Regions from separate parts of the Agromyces mangrovi (ex Wang et al. 2018) genome, predicted to be linked through region 2. Evidence: predicted binding sites of a transcription regulator. Region 2 holds the regulator's gene; the other holds the start of a gene.
What was found. Region 2 encodes HrcA, which represses chaperone genes, less so after heat shock. Its sites were predicted from a motif close to TTNGCACTCGNNNNNNNCGAGTGCNAA; they were not measured.

Region 1: a site for HrcA is predicted at 5,716-5,742, ahead of groES (co-chaperone GroES). Genes of this name have one in related genera too.

What each region holds. Positions count from the first base shown of each region.
Region 1 covers NZ_AP027737.1:813,815-824,472, forward strand. Annotated here, with positions in the region: gene QUE38_RS03835 (branched-chain amino acid ABC transporter permease) at 1-860, shown strand, start outside; gene QUE38_RS03840 (ABC transporter ATP-binding protein) at 850-1,764, shown strand; gene QUE38_RS03845 (ABC transporter ATP-binding protein) at 1,751-2,521, shown strand; gene QUE38_RS03850 (ABC transporter substrate-binding protein) at 2,720-4,027, opposite strand; gene rarD (EamA family transporter RarD) at 4,237-5,238, opposite strand; gene groES (co-chaperone GroES) at 5,341-5,637, opposite strand; gene QUE38_RS03865 (class I SAM-dependent methyltransferase) at 5,806-6,993, shown strand; gene QUE38_RS03870 (hypothetical protein) at 7,014-7,556, opposite strand; gene QUE38_RS03875 (DUF4190 domain-containing protein) at 7,565-8,200, opposite strand; gene QUE38_RS03880 (DUF4190 domain-containing protein) at 8,247-8,570, opposite strand; gene tsaD (tRNA (adenosine(37)-N6)-threonylcarbamoyltransferase complex transferase subunit TsaD) at 8,719-9,771, opposite strand; gene rimI (ribosomal protein S18-alanine N-acetyltransferase) at 9,768-10,277, opposite strand; gene tsaB (tRNA (adenosine(37)-N6)-threonylcarbamoyltransferase complex dimerization subunit type 1 TsaB) at 10,274-10,658, opposite strand, start outside.
Region 2 covers NZ_AP027737.1:3,307,446-3,318,103, forward strand. Annotated here, with positions in the region: gene QUE38_RS15765 (ComEC/Rec2 family competence protein) at 1-286, shown strand, start outside; gene holA (DNA polymerase III subunit delta) at 187-1,212, shown strand; gene rpsT (30S ribosomal protein S20) at 1,274-1,534, opposite strand; gene lepA (translation elongation factor 4) at 1,715-3,565, shown strand; gene QUE38_RS15785 (DUF1990 family protein) at 3,570-4,217, shown strand; gene hemW (radical SAM family heme chaperone HemW) at 4,222-5,448, shown strand; gene QUE38_RS15795 (DUF4870 domain-containing protein) at 5,464-5,847, opposite strand; gene QUE38_RS15800 (DUF4870 domain-containing protein) at 5,936-6,364, opposite strand; gene hrcA (heat-inducible transcriptional repressor HrcA) at 6,563-7,585, shown strand; gene dnaJ (molecular chaperone DnaJ) at 7,638-8,738, shown strand; gene QUE38_RS15815 (16S rRNA (uracil(1498)-N(3))-methyltransferase) at 8,740-9,474, shown strand; gene QUE38_RS15820 (HIT domain-containing protein) at 9,499-9,855, shown strand; partial or broken gene QUE38_RS15825 (PhoH family protein) at 9,929-10,658, shown strand, end outside.

The sequences.
Region 1 (10,658 bases), 1.1 Mb from region 2:
TCGGACAGGCCGGCTTCATGGCGATCGGCGCGTACGGCTACGCGCTGTCGGCGCTGCGCTTCGGACTCCCGATCTGGGCGTGCGTGCTCATCGGCATCGGAGCATCCGTCGTCTTCGCGCTGATCCTCGGTATCCCGACCCTGCGACTGCGCGCCGACTACCTGGCGATCGTGACCATCGCGGCCGCCGAGATCGTGCGACTGCTGTTCACGACCAACGAGTTCGACGCCTTCACGGGCTCCGCGAGCGGCCTCTCGGCGTTCCAGCGCGACCTCGAGGCGCTGAACCCGCTGCCCGACGGGTCGTACGGATTCGGACCCTGGAACTTCAGCGACCGCACGTGGTTCTTCCTCATGATCGCGTGGGTGGTCGTGGCGCTGTGCGCGCTGCTCACCTGGATGCTCATGCGCAGCCCCTGGGGCCGCGTGATCAAGGGCATCCGCGAGGACGAGGACGCCGTGCGCTCGCTCGGCAAGAACGTCTACTCGTACAAGATGCAGAGCCTCATCCTCGGCGGCGTCTTCGGCACCCTGGCGGGCATGCTCTTCGTGTTCCCGCGCGCCGTCGTGCCGAGCTACTTCCAGCCGACGCTGACGTTCTTCATCTACGCCATCCTGCTGCTGGGCGGCGCGGCCACCATCCTCGGGCCCATCGTCGGCTCGATGGTGTTCTGGGTGCTGCTGTCGTTCTTCTCGGGCTTCGTCGCCCGTGCGGTGGCGGCCGGGTGGTTCCCGTTCATGACCCAGGTGCAGGCCGGGCAGCTCCGGTTCATCCTCGTGGGCGTGGCGATCATCCTGATAGTCGTGTTCATGCCACAGGGCATACTCGGCAACAAGAAGGAGTTGGCCTTTGTCAAGTGACAGCGTTCCCTCGAAGACGCCCGAGAAGACGACCGGGCTGCACGTCGGCGATCCCGCGCCGGGCGTGAAGAAGGTCGATCCGATCCTCGTCGCCGACCACGTCAAGCGCACGTTCGGCGGCCTCACCGCGGTCGACGTCGACCACGTCGAGATCCCGCGCAACGCCATCACCGCGCTCATCGGCCCGAACGGTGCCGGCAAGACGACGTTCTTCAACCTGCTCACGGGCTTCGACCGGCCCGACACGGGCACCTGGGAGTTCGACGGCCGGCCCCTCGCGCACGTCCCGGCCTACCGGGTCGCGCGCATGGGCCTCATCCGCACCTTCCAGCTGACCAAGTCGCTCGGCCTGCTGACCGTCATGGACAACATGAAGCTCGGCGCGAAGGGCCAGTCGGGTGAGAACTTCTTCCGCGCCCTCCTGCCGTTCCTCTGGCGCGGCGAGGAGCAGGCGAACGAGGACAAGGCGATGGACCTGCTCACGCGGTTCAAGCTCGACACGAAGAAGGACGACTACGCGGCCAGCCTCTCCGGCGGCCAGCGGAAGCTGCTCGAGATGGCCCGGGCGCTCATGAGCGACCCCACGCTCGTCATGCTCGACGAGCCGATGGCGGGCGTGAACCCGGCGCTGACGCAGTCGCTGCTCGACCACATCCTCGACCTCAAGGCCGAGGGCATGACCGTGCTCTTCGTCGAGCACGACATGCACATGGTGCGCCACATCGCCGACTGGGTGATCGTCATGGCCGAGGGCCGCGTCGTCGCCGAGGGCGACCCGCACGAGGTCATGCAGAACCCCGCGGTGATCGACGCCTACCTGGGCAGCCACCACGACAGCGATCTCGGCGACACCGAGACCGAGCACGTCACGGCGATGAAGGAGCTCATCGATGACGAACAGTGAACCGAGCACGACGCAGGTCGCAGAGCCGGAGCGCGAGATGGTGGTCGACGTGCGGGGAGTCACCGCCGGTTACCTGCCCGGCGTGAACATCCTCAACGACTGTTCGCTCCAGGCCCGCGACGGCGAGCTCATCGGCATCATCGGCCCGAACGGCGCCGGCAAGTCGACGCTGCTGAAGTCGATCTTCGGGCTCGTGAAGGTCCGCGAGGGCGGCATCTACCTGCGGGGCGACGAGATCACGAACCTGAAGGCGAACAAGCTCGTCGCCAAGGGCGTCGGGTTCGTCCCCCAGACGAACAACGTCTTCCCGACGCTGACCATCCAGGAGAACCTCGAGATGGGCGTCTACCAGCGCCCCAAGGATCTGAAGCACCGCCTCGAGTTCGTGGTCGACATCTTCCCCGAGCTCGGCAAGCGGCTCTCGCAGCGCGCGGGGTCGCTCTCGGGCGGCGAGCGCCAGATGGTCGCCATGTCGCGCGCCCTCATGATGGGCCCGCACGTGCTGCTGCTCGACGAGCCGTCGGCCGGCCTCTCCCCCGTGCGCCAGGACGAGGCGTTCCTGCGCGTCAAGGAGATCAACCGCGCCGGCGTCACCACCATCATGGTCGAGCAGAACGCCCGACGCTGCCTGCAGATCTGCGACCGCGGCTACGTGCTCGACCAGGGCCACGACGCCTACACCGGCACCGGCCGCGAGCTGCTGAACGACCCCAAGGTCATCGGCCTCTACCTCGGCACGCTGGGCCAGGACGAGTAGCGCGACTCCCCAGACACGTCCACGAGAGCGGGGCGGATGCCGGTGGCATCCGCCCCGCTCTTCGTGTGCGTGCGTCCCGCGAACCTCAGTGAGTGCGTCCCGGGCACGATGTGCGCCTCGTGGGGCACGACGAAGGGCCCCGGCCGAAGCCGGGGCCCTTCGCCTACGCGTCGCTCCGAGGAGCGTCAGCGGCGGAGACTATCCGTCGCCGATGCGCTCGTACGTGCCGTCGGCGTTGTACTGGAAGATGCCGATGGTCGCCTCGGTCGGGTCACCGTTCTCGTCGAAGGTGACCGGGCCCGACGGACCGTCGTAGTCGATCTGCTCACCCTCGGCGAGGAGCGCAGCGCCGTCGGCGAAGGTCGTGACCTTCTCGCCCACGTCGGCGATGCCGCCCGAGACCTGCTGGAGGTACTCGGCGATGTCGGCGCCGTCGGTGCTGTTCGCGGCGTAGGCCGCGAGCGCCAGGAGGATGACCGCGTCGTACGACTCGGCCGCGTAGCTGTAGTCGGTCAGCGAGTCGTCGATCTCGAGCAGCTGGTCGGTGAAGTCACCGAGCGTGCTCACGTCGAGACCGGGCAGGGTGCCCTTGGCGCCCTCGACCAGACCCGGCGCGAAGTCCGCGCTGTAGTCGGCCAGGTTGCCGTCGACGAAGTACAGCTTGTCACCGGGGAAGCCCTCGCCGACGAGCGCCGGCGTGACGATCTTCGCCTGGTCGAACGTGATCAGCGCGATCGCGTCCGGGTTGGCTGCGGTGACGCCCGCGATCTGCGAGTCGAAGTTCGAGTCGCCCTCGTTGAAGAGCTCCTCGGCGACGACCTCGCCGCCGGCGGCCTCGAACGCGGTCTTCGTGAACTCCGCGAGACCGGTGCCGTACGGGTCGTTCAGCACGATCATGCCGAGCGTGGCGTTGCCGTCCGACGCGATCAGGTTGCCGAGCACCTCGCCCTGGAGCGTGTCCGACGGAGCGGTGCGCCAGTAGAGGTTGTCGTCGTCGTAGTCGGTGAAGTCCGCCGACGTGTTGGCCGGCGAGAACTGCACGACGCCCGCGGCGACGATCTGGTCGATGACGGTCTTCGAGACGCCCGACGATGCGGCGCCGACGATGCCCGAGACGTCCTGCGAGAGGAGGTCGGTCACCGAGACGGTCGCGGTGTCGGTGGTGGTGTCACCCGAGTCGCGGTAGACGACGTCGACGGTGATGCCGAGGTCGGCGTCGTTGATCTCCTGCGCGGCGAGGGCCACGCCGGCCTCCTCGGGCGGGCCGAGGAATGCGAGCGCACCCGACTGCGGGAGGATCGTACCGATCTTCAGGGTGAGGTCGCGCTCGCCGGGCTCGATCGGGTTGGCGTCGCCGGAGGCGGCAGCCTCGTCAGACTCGGTGGGCTCGGTCGTCTCACCCGAACTGCACGCGGTGAGGAGGAGCGCGGATACACCCGCAAGGGCGATCCCCGTCCAGGCCGCGCGAGCCGAGCGCTTGGCCGAAGCCTTCGCGATTACGCTCATCATGCTCCTAGGGACTGAAGGACACTGGTTGGTGCGGCACCCAGACGGGTGCCGTGGGTTCACAGTAGTCAGGCCCGTGAGACGGGAACAAGTCAGTGCGATCACAACCGTGTAACACCGACTGAATCGTTACGTGGGCGTCACAAACGGGCCCCGAACGGCGCGAATCCACCCTCCGGCGTCGATTCCGCGCAACGATCGTGAGCCGCTCAGACGGGCCCCACGGGGGCTTCCGGGGCGTCCCGGTCCTCGGATGCGGCGAGCGCCTTACGAGCCGCCCTGCCCCGTCCTGCGGCCTGTGCGAGGTCCACCAGCAGCACGGCGATGGCGAGCCACACGAGCGCGAACCCGATCCACCGCTCGAGCGGCATGGGTTCGCCCAGCACGGCCACGCCCACGACGAACTGGATGACCGGCGCGAGGTACTGGATGAACCCCATCGAGACGAGCGGCAGGCGGCGCGAGCCGGCCGCGAACGCGAGCAGCGGCACCGCGGTGACGGCGCCCGCGCAGAGCAGCAGCAGCGCGTGCACGGGCCCCGCGGTGCCCAGCGTGAGCCCCGACGTCATCGCGACGACGACGAGCTGCACGATCGCGAGCGGCGTGAGCCACGCGGTCTCGAGGGTGAGTCCCGCGACCGCGTCGACCCGCCCGCCGACGCGCTTCTTGATCAGCCCGTAGCAGCCGAACGAGAACGCGAGCACGAGGGCGATCCACGGCAGCCCGCCATGGGCGAAGGTGAGCACGAGCACCGCGACGAACGAGATCGCCACCGCGACCCACTGCAGCGGGCGCAGCCGCTCCCGCAGCACGAGCACGCCGAGGAAGACCGTGACGATCGGGTTGATGAAGTAGCCGAGCGACGCCTCGACGACCTGGTCGGACGCGGTGGCGTAGACGTAGGTCTGCCAGTTGACGTAGATGAGGGCGCCCGCCGCGCCCATCACCAACAGCACCCGGCGGTCGCGCGCGAGCGCGACGAGCGGCCGCCAGGCCCGTGTCGCGGTGAGCAGCACCGCGCAGAACACGAGCGAGAGCAGCACCCGCCAGGCGACGATCTCGAACGGCCCGGTGGGCGCGAGCGCCAGGAAGTACAGCGGCAGGACTCCCCAGAGTCCGTATGCGGTGAACGCGAACGCGAATCCCGCCCGGCGGGTCGCGGCGGAGGGGTCCGCGGGGCCCTGGGCCCCGGGCCGGGAGGTGTCGGTCACCGCTCGATGCTACGCCGCATCCGGGCTGCGGCCGCCGCCGCCGAGACGGCGAAGGGCCCGGTCGCGCGATGCGACCGGGCCCTTCGCGAGTTGCGGATGCGACTAGCGCACGACCACCGCGAGCACGTCGCGGGCCGAGAGCACCAGGTAGTCCTGGCCGCCGAACTTGACCTCGGTTCCGCCGTACTTCGAGTAGATCACCTTGTCGCCGACGGCGACGTCGAGCGGGACGCGGTTGCCGTTGTCGTCGATGCGACCCGGGCCGACCGCGACGACCTCGCCCTCCTGGGGCTTCTCCTTCGCGGTGTCCGGGATGACGAGACCCGAAGCGGTGGTCTGCTCCGCCTCGACCTGCTGGATGACGATGCGATCCTCGAGCGGCTTGATGGAGACCGACACGTTTGACCTCTTTCTTGAAGAAACGAAGACTGTTTAGCACTCGCAGACTGAGAGTGCTACGTCGAGTCTAGGGGTCTGTTGGCACTCGTGCAACGTGAGTGCCAACAGCACGACGGATGCCTCGCGGCGGCCGCCTGACGCCGGCTGCGCCGGTGCTAGCGTGGCGGGATGGATCGCGCCGAGCTGCTCGAGCTGCTGAGCCCCGAGGGCCTCCGACTCCTCGACTCGCTCCCCCGCTGGACCGGCCGCGACCAGGTCGTGCAGGCCGTGAGCCGGCTCCGCAAGGAGGGCCACTCGGCGGGGGTCGTGGCGGCCGCCCTCACCCAGTCGCGGCTGCGCGCGCGGGCGGAGGCGAAGTTCGGGCCCTTCGCCGAGCGCATGCTCTTCACCGAGGCGGGCCTCGAGCAGGCGACGCGCCTCCGCGTCGCCGCGCTGCACGCCGGGCGCTTCGACGCCGCGGGCCTGCGCCGCGTCGCAGACCTCGGCTGCGGCATCGGCGGCGACGCGCTCGCGATGGCCGCGATCGACCTGCACGTGACGGCGGTCGAGGCCGACGAGGTCACCGCCGCGATCGCGGCCTACAACCTCACCCCGTTCGCGCACGCGGAGGTGGTGCATGCCGACGCGGCATCCGTGCCCCTCGACGACGTCGACGCGGCCTGGCTCGACCCCGCCCGCCGCCGCACCGAGCAGGGCACCACGACCCGGCTGTCGGACGCCGCGGACTACTCGCCGAGCCTCGACACGGTGTTCGCGATCGCCGAGCGGATGCCCGTGGGCGTGAAGCTCGGCCCCGGAACCGACCGCGACGTCATCCCCCACGACGCGGAGGCGCAGTGGGTGTCGGTCGACGGCGACCTCGTCGAGCTCGTGCTCTGGACCGGCGTGCTCGCCCGCGACGGGGTGGGCCGGGCTGCCCTGGTGCTGCGCGACGACGGCGCGCACGAGATGGTCGCGCCGGCCGACAGCGAGGACGCCCCGACCGGTGAGCTCGGCGCATTCGTGTACGAGCCCGACCCGGCGGTCATCCGGTCCCGGCTCATCGGCGACCTCGCGCGCCGGCTCGACGGGCGCATGGTCGGCGACGGCATCGCCTACGTCTCGGCCGACGACCTGACGCCGACGCCGTTCGCGACCGCGTTCCGCGTGCTCGAGCAGCTGCCGCCCGACGAGCAGGACCTGCGACGGGCGCTGCGCGACCGCGGCATCGGCGTGCTCGAGATCAAGAAGCGCGGGGTCGACGTCGATCCGGCGGCGCTCCGGAAGCGACTGAAGCTGCGCGGCGACGCGAGCGCGACGGTCATCCTGACCCGGGCGCAGGGGCGGCACGTGGCTCTGCTCGCCGAGCGGGTCTGAACCGGCCCGGTTCCCCGCGCTCAGGCGGTGATGCCGAGCACGTTCGCGTAGTAGACGATCCAGATCGCCGAGAACAGCGTGCCGATCCCGCCGGTGACGATGCCGACGACCGAGCGCACGTTGTCGTCGGTGCCACGCCGGACGCCCAGGACGCCGAACACGATCGCCGCGATCGACAGCGGCACGGCCCAGCCGATGAACAGCGACGAGAACAGCCCCAGGATGCCGCTGACGGACGCCACGGTGCCGTAGAGCGACCGCTCGACGACCGCCTCCTCGGCGGCGTGCTCGTCGGGCTCGGGCAGCTCCCAGTCGCGGTGCACGACCAGGAGCTCGCCGGTGGAGAGCTTGGAGATCTGGCCCGTGTCGTACGGCACCTCGAACTCGCGCGCCGGCGCCTCCTCGCGGGGCGGCTCCTCGCGGGGCGGCCCCTCGCGGGGCGGCTGCGGCGGGGCCGGTTCGACGGGCGGACGCGGAGGCGGCGGCGGGGGCGGGCCGCCCGACGACGCAGCGCGCCCGGCCGCAGGATCCTGCGGCCGGGCGCGCCCGTCGTCGAACGTCATCGGTGGCGTCAGTAGTAGTACTCGAACGGGGCGGCCGCGATGAGCGCGATCCATCCGATGATCGAGATCAGGCCGATCGCGATGCCCACGAAGCCGGTGATGATGCCGGCGAGCGCCATGCCCTTGCCCTTGGGTTCCTTCTTGCGGCCCAGGAAGCCGAGCACGACCGCGGCGGCCGGGATGAACAGCTGCAGGATGCCGCCCACGATCGGGATCCACACCACGGCCAGCGAGCCCACGATGCCGATGATGCCCGCGACCAGCGAGATGATCGACAGGACGGGAGCGGACTCGCCGGACGCCGGTGCGGGCGTCGGCGACGCCGCGTACGACACCTGCTCGGTGCCCGCCGGCCCGTAGGCCGACGGTGCGGGAGGCGGAGGCGTCGACGCGGCCGCCTGCGGAGCGGCCGGCGGTGCGGTCGGCTCGGGTGCGGGCGGAGCGGGCGGCGCAGTCGGCGTCTCGGGCTGGGCTGGCACGACCGGCTCGGCCGGGGTCGGCGCGAGCGGCTCCTCCGGTGCCGGGGGCGCCGGCTCCGCGGGCGTCGGCGCCGTCGGCTCGGCGGGTGCGGGCGCGTCGGGCTCGGTCGGTGCCGGGGTCTCCGGCTCCTCGGGCTTCTCGGACGGGGTGTTCGGGTCGGTCATTGCGTGTCCCTCGTGCGTGTGGTTCCCGGTCGCCCGGGCCGGTGGATCAGTAGGTCAGGCTGCCGGTGCTCGCGAGGAACCCGAAGGCCGCGATCCAGATGATGATGCCGATGAGGCCGAGCACCAGGCCGATGTAGCCGATGATCAGGCCGGCGATGGCGAGGCCGCGGCCCTGCTCGCCGGTCTTCTTGATCTGGCTGAGCGCGATGTGCCCGGTGATGACCGCGGCGAGCGAGATGAAGAACGCCGACACGAGCGAGATGATCGCGAGGACATTGGTCTTCTGCGTGTTCGGTGCGGCGGCGTACTGGCCGGACGGGGCGGGTGCGGCGGAGTAGTCGGGCTGCTGCGGGGTGTTGGGGTCGGTCACGATGAACTCTCCTCGGGAGGCGGTGCAGGACGACGGATGCCGCGTCGCGCGCACCCGGGCACCGCTGCTGCGCGGCGCTCGTACCTCACCATAGCGGTGCGCCTCGCCCGCCCGCAGGAGGGTTAACCCGAGGATGTCGCGGCGCGTCTCAGGACTGGATCGTCGTGACCGGCAGCGTCGAGTCGGCGCCGAAGTCGAGGGTCGACGGCGCGTGCCCGGCCATGATGCGCTGGGCGCCGAGCGCGGCGATCATCGCACCGTTGTCGGTGCACAGCGACAGGGGCGGGATGCGCAGGGCGATGCCCGCCGCATCCGCCCGCTCCTCGGCGAGGGCTCGCAGGCGCGCGTTGGCCACCACGCCGCCGCCCAGCAGCAGCCGAGGCACGCCGAGGTCGACGCACGCGGCGATCGCCTTGCCGACCAGCACGTCGGCGACCGCCTCGCGGAAGCTCGCCGCCACGTCGCCGACCGGCACCGGCTCGCCCGCGTCCTCCCGCTGCTCGACCCAGCGCGCGACCGCGGTCTTCAGGCCCGAGAAGCTGAAGTCGTAGCGATGCCGCTCGAGGTCCTTGGGCTTGGTGAGCCCGCGCGGGAAGCGGATGGCGCGCGGGTCGCCGTCGACGGCTGCGGCGTCGATGCGCGGCCCGCCGGGGTAGGCGAGGCCGAGCACGCGGGCGACCTTGTCGAAGGCCTCGCCGGCGGCGTCGTCGATCGTCTCGCCGAGCAGCTCGACGTCGCTCGTGAGGTCCTTCACGAGCAGCAGCGAGGTGTGACCGCCCGAGACGAGCAGCGCCACGGTCGGGTACTCGAACGGCTCGTCGTCGGAGAGGATGTCGGCGCCCACGTGCCCGACCAGGTGATTGACCGCGTAGATCGGCACGTCGAGCGACAACGCGAGCGCCTTCGCCGCGCCGACGCCGACCATGAGCGCGCCGGCGAGGCCGGGGCCGTTCGTCACCGCGATCGCGTCGACCTCGTCGAGCGTCACGCCCGCGCGGTCGACGGCCTCGCGGAGCGTGGGGCCGAGCGCCTCGAGGTGCGCGCGCGCGGCGACCTCGGGGACCACGCCGCCGTAGCGCGCGTGCTCCTCCATCGACGAGGCGATGACGTTCGCGAGCAGGGTCGAGCCGCGCACGATGCCGACGCCGGTCTCGTCGCAGCTCGTCTCGATGCCGAGCACCAGGGGGTCGGCGCGGTTCACTCGGCCACCTCCGAGACGACGGATGCCGCGGGGCGCGTGACGGGCGCCGTCAGGCGCGCGCGCATGACGAGCGCGTCCACGCCGTCGGGCTGGTAGTAGCCGCGGCGACGGCCGAGCTCGGCGAAGCCGAGCGAGCGGTAGAGCGCCTGGGCGACCGGGTTGTCGGCGCGCACCTCGAGGAAGACGTCGTGCGCGCCGCGCCGCCACGCCTCGGCGAGCAGCGCCTGCATGAGGGCGCGGCCGAGGCCGCCCGAGCGCGCGTCGGGCGCGACCGCGATGGTCTGGATGTCGCCCTGGCCGGAGCCGCGCGGTGCGAGCAGCCCGGCGTACGCGACCACGACATCGGGCTCGTCGGCGGGCGTCGCGACGAGGTAGTGGCCGTGCTCGTCGACCAGTTCGCGCGCCATGGAGTCGGCCGACCACGCGTCGGAGGTGAAGACCGACCGCTCGATCGCCATGATCGCGTCGAGGTCGGCGGCCGCGGCCCGCCGCAGCATCCAGCTCATGCGCTCACCCGCTTCGGCCCCGCCGACGGCGTCACGTCGGGCGAGCGGAGGTAGAGCGGCTCGTCGGGTGCGAACGCGAGCCCCGCGCCGAGGGTGCGTGCCGCGAGCGTGCCGAGCGCCGCTGCCGAGACGACGTGCGCGTCGAGCCGTTCCCCGGCCGGCACCGGCAGGTCGTCGGGCTTGGCCAGGCCGGGCCCGTCGGCGCGGATCGGGACGCCGTGCGCGTCGAGGCCGTCGTAGGCGCTCCAGTACCGCTCGCGACGTCGCGCGTCGGTGACGACGAGCAGCGGGCCGTCACCGCCCGCGAGGGACCACTCGAGCGCGATCGCGTCGTGGCTGACGACCGGCAGCAGGCGGCATCCGGCGCCGAACGCGAACGCG
Region 2 (10,658 bases):
CGGGGGCGGCCTGCCCGTGCGCACCGACGAGTCGGGGCTGGTGCTCGTCGCCCAGCGCGATGGCGCGCCGGTGGTCTGGGTCGAGCGCGGCCCACCGGCGACGGCGACCGGCGCACCGCCGGCGTGGGCGGGCGCCGGTAGACTCGGCGCCGACCCGAGAGGCGGGTCGCGACGAGGAGGAATCGCGTGGCCCGCACCGCCCGACCGGCACGAACCGCCAAGGCGAAGGTCGCGATTCCGCAGCTCGACTGGCACGAGATGCGCCCCGCGCCCGTCGTGCTCGTGACCGGTTCAGAGGGCTTCCTCGCCGACCGCGCGATGCGACGGCTGCGCGACGACCTCCGGGCCGCCGACGCGTCGCTCGAGGTGACCGACGTCGACGCGGCGTCGGCCAGTCGTGGCGAACTGCTCACGCTCGCGAGCCCGTCGCTGTTCGGCGAACCGCGGCTCATCCGCGTCGAGGCGGTCGAGAAATGCAGCGACGACTTCCTCGCCGACGCCCTCGAGTACCTCGAGGCGCCCGCCGACGACACCACCCTCGTGCTGCGCCACGCCGGCGGCGCCCGTGCGCGCAAGCTCCTCGAGGCGATCCGCGGCGGCGCCGGCGGCGGCATCGAGATCGTCTGCGCCGAGATCAAGCGCGACTCCGACCGGTACGAGTTCGCCGCGCTCGAGTTCCGCGCCGAGAAGCGCCACGCGACGCCGGGCGCGGTGCGTGCGCTCGTCTCCGCGTTCGCCGACGACCTCGCCGAGCTCGCCGCCGCGTGCCGCCAGCTCATGGCGGACGAGGCCGGCGAGATCACCGAGCAGACCGTGGCCCGCTACTACGGCGGCCGCGTCGAGACGACCGCGTTCGTGGTCGCCGACCAGGCGATCGCCGGGCGCCACGGCGAGGCGCTGCGTGCGCTGCGCCAGGCGCTGCAGTCGGGAGCCGACCCGGTGCCGATGGTCGCTGCCGTCGCCGTGAAGCTCCGCACCATGGCCAAGGTCTCGGGCACGCGCGGTGGTTCCGGCCAGCTCGCGAAGGAGCTCGGGCTCGCGCCGTGGCAGGTCGACCGCGCCCGGCGCGACCTCTCCGGCTGGGACGACGAGGGGCTCGGCGTCGCGATCCAGGCGCTTGCGACGGCGGACGCGAACGTCAAGGGCGCCGGCCGCGACCCGGTGTTCGCGCTCGAGCAGCTCGTCGGCGTCATCGCGCGACGCGGTCGCTGAGCAGACGCGAAACGGGGCCCCGCCTTCCGGCGGGACCCCGTCTCGAATGCTGCGGCGCGACTTACAGCGCGGCGGCCTGCTTCGCGATGGCCGACTTGCGGTTCGCGGCCTGGTTCTTGTGGATGACGCCCTTGCCGGCGGCCTTGTCGAGCTTGCGGCTCGCGACCTGCACGGCCTCGGTGGCCTTCTCCTTGTCGCCCGAGGCGATGGCCTCGCGCGCCTGACGCACGGCGGTCTTCACCGAGCTCTTCACGGCCTTGTTGCGCTCGTGCGCCTTCTGGTTGGTCTTGTTGCGCTTGATCTGCGACTTGATGTTTGCCACGTAGGTTCGCTTTCGTTGTGTCGATCGGATGGAGCCGTTCGGTGGGAGGGCACCTCGCGGCGATTCGTGCGGGGTGGGACCCACACGCAAGCCAACAGGCAACGATACCAGCACCGCCTGCGAGACGCCAATGCCGGACGCGTGTCGGCGCGCCGCCCCAGCATGGGAGAATCGAGCACGATGTCCCCTCGAGCCGTTCACCCTCCGACGCCTGCTGCCACCGATCCGGCGCGCATCCGCAACTTCTGCATCATCGCGCACATCGACCACGGCAAGTCGACGCTCGCCGACCGCATGCTGCAGATCACCGGCGTCGTCAGCGACCGCGACATGCGCGCGCAGTACCTCGACCGCATGGACATCGAGCGGGAGCGCGGCATCACCATCAAGAGCCAGGCGGTGCGCATGCCGTGGGAGGTCGACGGCGACGCCTACGCGCTGAACATGATCGACACCCCCGGCCACGTCGACTTCACCTACGAGGTCTCCCGCTCGCTCGCCGCGTGCGAGGGCGCGATCCTGCTCGTCGACGCCGCCCAGGGCATCGAGGCGCAGACGCTCGCGAACCTCTACCTCGCGCTCGAGAACGACCTCACCATCATCCCGGTGCTGAACAAGATCGACCTGCCGGCCGCCGAGCCCGACAAGTACGCGCGCGAGCTCGCCGACCTCATCGGCGGGTCGCCCGACGACGTGCTGCGGGTCTCGGGCAAGACCGGCGAGGGCGTCGAGGAGCTGCTCGACCGCGTGGTCGAGCTCATGCCGGCCCCCGTGGGCGACGCCGACGCGCCCGCCCGCGCGATGATCTTCGACTCGGTCTACGACGCCTACCGCGGCGTCGTGACGTACATCCGCATGATCGACGGCCGGCTCTCGCCGCGCGAGCGCATCCAGATGATGTCGACCAAGGCGACCCACGAGCTGCTCGAGATCGGCGTGAGCTCGCCCGAGCCGAAGCCGTCGAAGGGGCTCGGCGTCGGCGAGGTCGGCTACCTCATCACGGGCGTGAAGGACGTGCGCCAGTCGCGCGTCGGCGACACCGTGACCACGTCCGTCAAGCCGGCGTCCGAAGCGCTGCCCGGCTACACCGACCCCAAGCCCATGGTCTTCTCGGGGCTGTACCCCCTCGACGGCAGCGACTACCCCGAGCTGCGCGAGGCCCTCGACAAGCTGAAGCTGTCGGATGCCGCGCTGGTGTACGAGCCCGAGACCTCCGTCGCACTGGGCTTCGGGTTCCGCTGCGGGTTCCTCGGCCTCCTGCACCTCGAGATCATCTCCGAGCGCCTGCGCCGCGAGTTCGGCCTCGACCTCATCGCCACCGCGCCGTCGGTGGTCTACGAGGTCACCACCGAGGACGGCCGCAACATGGAGGTCACGAACCCGAGCGAGTTCCCGACCGGCGTCAAGGTCGCCGAGGTGCGCGAGCCCGTCGTGCGCGCCGCCATCCTCGCGCCGAAGGACTACGTCGGCACGATCATGGAGCTCTGCCAGAGCCGCCGCGGCAACCTGCTCGGCATGGAGTACCTGGGGGAGGACCGGGTCGAGCTGCGCTACAGCATGCCGCTCGGCGAGATCGTGTTCGACTTCTTCGACCAGTTGAAGTCGAAGACCGCCGGCTACGCGAGCCTCGACTACGAGCCCATGGGCGACCAGGCGGCCGACCTCGTGAAGGTCGACATCCTGCTGCAGGGCGACCAGGTCGACGCGTTCAGCGCCATCGTGCACCGCGACAAGGCCTACGCCTACGGAACCCTGATGACCGGGCGCCTGCGCGAGCTCATCCCGCGGCAGCAGTTCGAGGTGCCGATCCAGGCGGCCATCGGCGCGCGCATCATCGCCCGCGAGAACATCCGCGCCATCCGCAAGGACGTACTCGCCAAGTGCTACGGCGGCGACATCACCCGCAAGCGCAAGCTCCTCGAGAAGCAGAAGGAGGGCAAGAAGCGCATGAAGATGGTCGGTCGCGTGGAGGTGCCCCAGGAGGCGTTCATCGCCGCGCTCTCGGGCGAGACCGAGTCGAGCAAGAAGTAGGCGGATGCGACGTCAGAGCTTCACCGAGCAGTCGGTCGACTACGGGGCGATCGGGGCCACGACCGACCCCGACCTCATGCGCTACCCGCCCGAGGGCTTCAAGCCCGCCGAGCACCGCATCAAGCTCGGCAGCGGGCGGGAGCGGTTCGACCGGTCCGCCGAGGCGCTCATGACCTGGGGCGTCCAGCGCGGCGCGCACCTGCAGGTCGACGAGGTGCAGGAGGGCACCGGGGAGCAGTACCTCGGCATCCTGTTCGACGAGGAGGGCACCCCGCTCGAGCAGCAGCCCGCCGATCGGGGCGAGCAGCGGTTCGCGCCCGACGGCACGCCGTTCGTCGCGTCGGGCATGACCGCGACCATCACGCGTCGGCGCGGCCTGCCCAGGTTCCGCGCCGAGATGCTCGTCGTCTACGTCGTCGACGAGCCCGACCGCGTCGGCTTCGCGTACGGCACGGTTTCGGGCGCGCCGATGAGCGGCGAGGAGTCGTTCGTCATCGAGCACCGCGAGGACGACACGGTGTGGCTCACGATCCGCGCGTTCCACCGGCCCGCGGGTCGCTGGGCGCAGGTGTTCGCCCCGTTCGTGCGACGCCAGCGCAAGCAGATCGTGCGCGAGGAGCTCGTCGCGCTGCACCCGGCCGGGGCGGTCTAGGCCCGTGGCCGGCGCACTGCCGGTCGGCGAACCGGCACCCGAGGACGGGCTCCTGCCGGACTCGGCCGCCGCGGGTGCGACCGACCGCGCATTCGGCGTCTACGTGCACGTGCCGTTCTGCCGCGTGCGCTGCGGCTACTGCGACTTCAACACCTACACCGCCGACGAGCTGCGCGGGGCGCGTCGCACGGACTACGCGGGCCAGGCGATCGAGGAGCTCGAGGCATCCGCTCGCGTGCTCGACGCCTCGGGCGTGCCCGCCCGCCCGGCCGCGACCGTCTTCTTCGGCGGCGGCACGCCCACGATGCTGCCGGCCGACGACCTCGTCGCGATGCTCGACGCGGTGCGCCGCACGCACGGGATCGCCGCCGGTGCCGAGGTCACGACCGAGGCCAATCCCGACTCGGTCGACGCGGCGTACCTCGCACGGTTGCGCGAGGGCGGCTTCACGCGCGTGTCGTTCGGCATGCAGTCGGCCGTGCCGCATGTGCTCGCGACGCTCGAGCGCACGCACGACCCGGCGAACGTGCCGCGCGTGGTGCGCTGGGCGCGCGAGGCCGGGCTCGACGTCAGCCTCGACCTCATCTACGGCACGCCGGGGGAGTCGCTCGGCGACTGGGAGCGGAGCCTCGACACGGTCATCGCGGAGTCGCCCGACCACGTGAGCGCCTACGCGCTCATCGTCGAGGCGGGCACGAAGCTCGCGCGCCAGATCCGCCGCGGCGAGGTCGGCGAGGTCTCCGACGACACGCAGGCCGACATGTACGAGCTGGCCGAGGAGCGGCTGTCGGCGGCCGGGTACGCCTGGTACGAGGTGAGCAACTGGGCGACGGATGCCGCGCATCGCTCGCGCCACAACCTCGGCTACTGGCGCGGCGACGACTGGTGGGGCGTCGGCCCCGGCGCGCACAGCCACGTCGGTGGAGTGCGCTGGTGGAACGTGAAGCACCCGGCGGCGTACGGGGAGCGCATCGCGCGAGGCGTGTCGCCGGCCGCCGCGCGCGAGGTGCTCGACGACCACGCGCGCGAGACCGAGCGCGTGCTGCTGCGGTCGCGCATCGCGGAGGGCATCCGGGTCGACAGCCTCGCCGCGGCCGGCCGCCGGGAGGTCGCCGGGCTCATCGCCGACGAGTTGGTGGACGCGAAAGCCGCCCTCGCCGGTGAGCTGGTGCTCACCGTGCGAGGGCGGCTGCTGGCGGATGCCGTGGTGCGTCGGATCACCGACGCCTGAGTGCGCCCGGGCGCCTCAGCTGACGAACTTGATCGACAGCGGGTACTTGTACGGCTGGCCCTTGTTCGCGGCGACCGCGGCGATGATGCTGAACACGATGATCAGCACGTAGACCGCGATCACGATCAGGATGCCGACGACCACGATGATGAGGATCGAGCCGATGATGGCCGCGATCGTCATGGTGATCTGGAAGTTCAGCGCCGTCGCGGTGTGGTCGCGCACGAACTGGCCCTTGTCGCGCAGCACCAGGTAGCCGATGAGCGCGGGGATGAATCCGAAGAAGATGCCGCCGATGTGGATCAGCGTCGCCCAGAGTCGCTGGTCGGCGGGGCTCAGGGGCTGGGCCGCACCGGCTGCGGGCTCCTCGGGCGGGGGCGGAGGGGTGGTCTCGGACATGCATGCTCCTCTGCGGTACGGGTCGTTCGTCAATGCTGGCACAGCGCCGCGCCGGGCGACAGGGTGCGCTCCGGCGCGGCGCAGCCGACTACTTGATGAGGCGGATGGCGAAGGGGTAGCGGTAGTGGTTGCCGTCCTTGACCTTCGTGAAGGCGATGATCGAGAAGATCACGCTGACGACCCACGGCGCGTAGTTGAACAGCGCGAGCGGGGAGAGCAGGCCCCACGAGATCGTGATCAGGATGGTGGTGAGGATCCACAGCGCGATCGAGGCGCCGACCATGGTGATCTGGAAGTTCAGCGCCTCCTTCGCCTCGGTGTTGGTGAAGGGGCCGCGGTCCTTGAAGATCAGCCAGATGATCAGCGACGGCAGGAAGCCGAGGATGCCGCCGAGGTGCGCGAACGACGCCCACTGGATGTCCTCCGACTGGGAGAGCGGGCTCGGTGCGGCGGGCTGGGGCTGCTGCGGCTGCTGGGGCTGCTGCGCGTTCGGGTCGGCGGGCTGCTGGTCGGTCATGGCGAACATGCCTTTCGGTGTCGAGTGGTTCCTGAGCGGGATGCGTCGGCAGCTCGGCCCTCGGGCCGGTGGGGGATGCCTCCGATCACGCTAGTGGCGCGCGCTGCCGCGCGGCAATGCCTTCCGCGCTCGTGCGCGGGGTAGTATTGGCACTCGACTTGACGGAGTGCTAAGGCGAGCGGAACGGGAGGAGCGCGGATGGTCTCGGAGCGCAGCCTCGCGGTCCTGCGGGCGATCGTGCAGGACTACGTGTCCAGCCGTGAGCCCGTCGGGTCGAAGTCGATCGTCGAGCGCCACTCGTTCGGCGTCTCGGCGGCGACCATCCGCAACGACATGGCGCTGCTCGAGGAGGAGGAGCTGATCGCGGCTCCGCACACGTCTTCCGGCCGCATCCCCACCGACAAGGGGTACCGCGTCTTCGTCGACCGGCTCGGCGAGTTCCGGCCGCTGAGCCCGGCCCAGCGGCACGCGATCGAGACGTTCCTCGGCGAGGCGGGCGACCTCGACGAGCTGCTCGCGCGCACCGTGCGACTGCTCGCGCAGCTCACCAACCAGCTCGCCGTCGTGCAGTACCCGTCGTTCGGCAGCGCCAAGGTGCGCCACGTCGAGCTCGTGCCGGTCGGCGGCACCCGGGTGCTGTGCGTGCTCATCACCGACGCCGGCCACGTCGAGCAGCGCGTGGTCGACGCCGGGCAGGAGGTCGAGGAGACCGACCTCGCCGACGCTCGCGCGCGGCTGAACGTGGCCGTCGGCGGCATGCCGCTCGGCGACGCCGCGGAACGACTCGCGGGCATCGACGACCCCGGTGCCCCGGCGCTCGCGCAGCTGCTGCGCACGGTCGCGGGCACGTTCGCCGAGCAGGCGCGCGCGCAGCGGCACGACCGGCTCGTCGTCGCGGGTGCCGCGAACCTGGTGCGGACCGAGCAGGACTTCGCCGGCAGCATCCTCGACGTCATCGAGGCGATCGAGGAGCAGGTCGTGCTGCTGAAGCTCTTCGGCGAGATGGCGGGCGACCCGCACGGCGTCGCCGTCTCGATCGGGCGTGAGAACGCGCCGTTCGGGCTCGGCGAGACCTCGGTGGTCGCGAGCGACTTCACGGCACCGGGCCGGGAGATCTCGCGCCTCGGCGTGCTCGGCCCGACCCGCATGGACTACTCGAGCAACATGGCGGCGGTCCGCGCCGTCGCGCGGTACGTGACGCGCATGCTCGGGAACGACTGACCCGGCAACCGGCCAGCCCGGCTGCCGCGACCGACGAAAGGAGCCACCCTCGGTGGCAGATCACTACGAAGTCCTGGGCGTCTCGCGCGACGCGAGTCCCGAGGAGATCAAGAAGGCCTACCGGCGACTCGCCCGTGAGCTGCACCCGGACGTGAACCCGGGCGCCGACGCGTCCGAGCGCTTCAAGGAGGTCACCCACGCCTACGACGTGCTGAGCGACCCCAAGCAGCGCCAGCAGTACGACCTGGGCGGCCAGCAGGGCTTCGGCGGCCAGCAGGGCTTCGGCGGGTTCGGCGACATCTTCGAGACCTTCTTCGGCGGCGGGCAGCAGTCGCGGGGGCCGCGGTCGCGCCGCGAGCGCGGGCAGGACGCCCTGCTGCGCGTGGAGGTCGACCTCGACGAGGTCGTGTTCGGCACCCACCGCGACATCGAGGTCGACACGGCCGTCACGTGCGAGACCTGCCGCGGCAGCTGCTGCCAGCCGGGCACCGCGCCGGTCACGTGCGACATCTGCCACGGCACCGGCAGCGTGCAGCGCTCGGTGCGCTCGCTCCTCGGGAACGTCATGACGTCGAGCCCCTGCGGCACCTGCCGCGGCTACGGCACCGTCATCGCCACCCCGTGCACCACCTGCCAGGGGCAGGGCCGGGTGCGCGCTCGGCGCACGGTCGCGGTCGACATCCCCGCCGGCGTCGAGACCGGGCTGCGCCTGCAGATGCCGGGCAGCGGCGAGGCCGGCCCGGCCGGCGGCCCGAACGGCGACCTCTTCCTCGAGGTCAAGGTGCGCAACCACGACGTCTTCAGTCGCAACGGCGACGACCTGCTGTGCACGCTCGAGGTGCAGATGACCGACGCGATCCTCGGCACCGATGCGACCATCAAGGCGCTCGACGGCGACGTCGAGGTCGAGCTGAAGCCCGGCCTGCAGAGCGGCGAGGTCGTCACCGTCAAGGACCGCGGCATCACGCGCCTGCGCGGATCGGGCCGCGGCGACCTGCGCATCGGCATCCAGGTCGTCACGCCCACGAAGCTGGGCCACAAGGAGCGGCAGCTCGTCGAGCAGTTCGCCTCCGCGCGCAAGCAGCCCGCGCCCTCGCTCACACACTTCCAGCAGGGGCTCTTCGCCAAGCTCCGGGACCGCTTCCTGGGCTGACATGGCCAGCCTGTTCCTGCGCGACGACCTCGGGGCGGATGCCGCGCCGGGGGCGGAACTGGTGCTCACCGGCGACGAGGCCCGGCACGCCGTCACGGTGAACCGGGTGCGCGTCGGCGAGGTGATCTCGATCGGCGACGGTCGCGGCACGGTCGCGACCGGCGAGGTGCTGCGCACCGCGCCGCGGGAGCTGGCGATCGAGGTCGCACGCGTGGAGCGCGCACCGCGCCCCGAGCGCGGCCTCGTGCTCGTGCAGGCGCTCGCGAAGGGCGACCGCGACGAACGCGCGGTGCAGGCCGCGACCGAGCTCGGCGTCGACGCGGTCGAGCCGTGGTCGGCCGCACGTTCGGTCTCGCGGTGGGACGCGCAGAAGGCGAGGAAGGGCCGCGAACGCTGGGACAGCATCGCCCGCGAGGCGTCGAAGCAGTCGATCCGGGCCTGGCTGCCCGAGGTGCGCGAACTGGTCTCGACCACTGATCTCTCCGCCCTCGCCGGCACGCGGCGCACGCTCGTGCTCGAGCCCACTGCCGACGACCGGCTCGTCGACGCCGACCTGGGCGACGCGGGCGACGTGGCCATAGTCGTCGGCCCCGAGGGTGGCATCGCGCCCGAGGAACTCGATCGGCTCGAGGCATCCGGCGCCCTGCTCGTGCGCATGGGCGGCAACGTGCTGCGCACCTCGACCGCGGGGCCCGCGGCCATCGCACTGCTGAGCGCGCGGCTCGGCCGCTGGTGAGCGGCCGCGCGTAGGATGGGCCGCATGCCGAACGACGCCGAACCGACCGTCTTCTCACGCATCGCCGCACGCGAGATCCCGGCCGACGTGGTCGCCGAGACCGAGCGGATCATCGCGTTCCGCGACATCGCGCCCAAGGCGCCCGTGCACGTCGTGGTCACCCCCAAGACGCAGGAGTACCGCGACGTCGTCGAGCTCGCGGCATCCGACCCCGGCCTGCTCGCCGAGCTCGTCGAGGTCGCGCGCGGCGTCGCAGCCGAACTCGCCGACGGCGACTTCCGCCTGGTCTTCAACACCGGTGCGAACGCGGGCCAGACCGTCTTCCACGTGCACGCGCACGTGCTCGCCGGTGGCCTCGAGGAGGGCAGCCTTGCCGGCTGACGACGAGGAACGCACGTCGTCGCTCGACGCGTCGGGCCCCACGGAGGCGCAGCTGTCGGTCGACGGCGTCGCCATGGTGCGCCTGCTCGGTCCGCAGGACCGGCTGCTGACGAGCATCGAGCACGAGTACCCCGACGTCGAGGTGCATGTGCGCGGCAACGAGATCGCCCTGCGCGGGCCGGCCGACGGCGTCGAGGCCGTGCGGCGACTCGTGCTCGAGCTGCTCGAGCTCGTGCGGAACGGCCAGGAGCTCACGCCGACCGAGGTGCGCACGTCGGCGCGCATGCTCGACGCCGACCCCGCGTCGAGCCCCGCCGAGCTGCTCGGCCAGGTGATCGTGTCGAGCCGCGGCAAGACCATCCGCCCGAAGACCGCCGGCCAGCGCGCGTACGTCGACGCGATCGACGACCACACCATCGTGTTCGGCATCGGCCCCGCCGGCACCGGCAAGACCTACCTCGCCATGGCGAAGGCCGTGCAGGCGCTGCAGCGCAAGGAGGTCAACCGCATCATCCTGACCCGCCCGGCCGTGGAGGCGGGGAGCGGCTCGGGTTCCTGCCCGGCACGCTCACCGACAAGATCGACCCGTACCTGCGACCGCTGTACGACGCGCTGAACGAGATGATGGACCCCGAACTGGTGCCCAAGCTCCTCGCGTCGGGCACGGTCGAGGTCGCGCCGCTGGCGTACATGCGCGGCCGCACGCTGAACGACTCGTTCGTCGTGCTCGACGAGGCGCAGAACACCACGCCCGAGCAGATGAAGATGTTCCTCACCCGCCTCGGCTTCGGCTCGCGCATGGT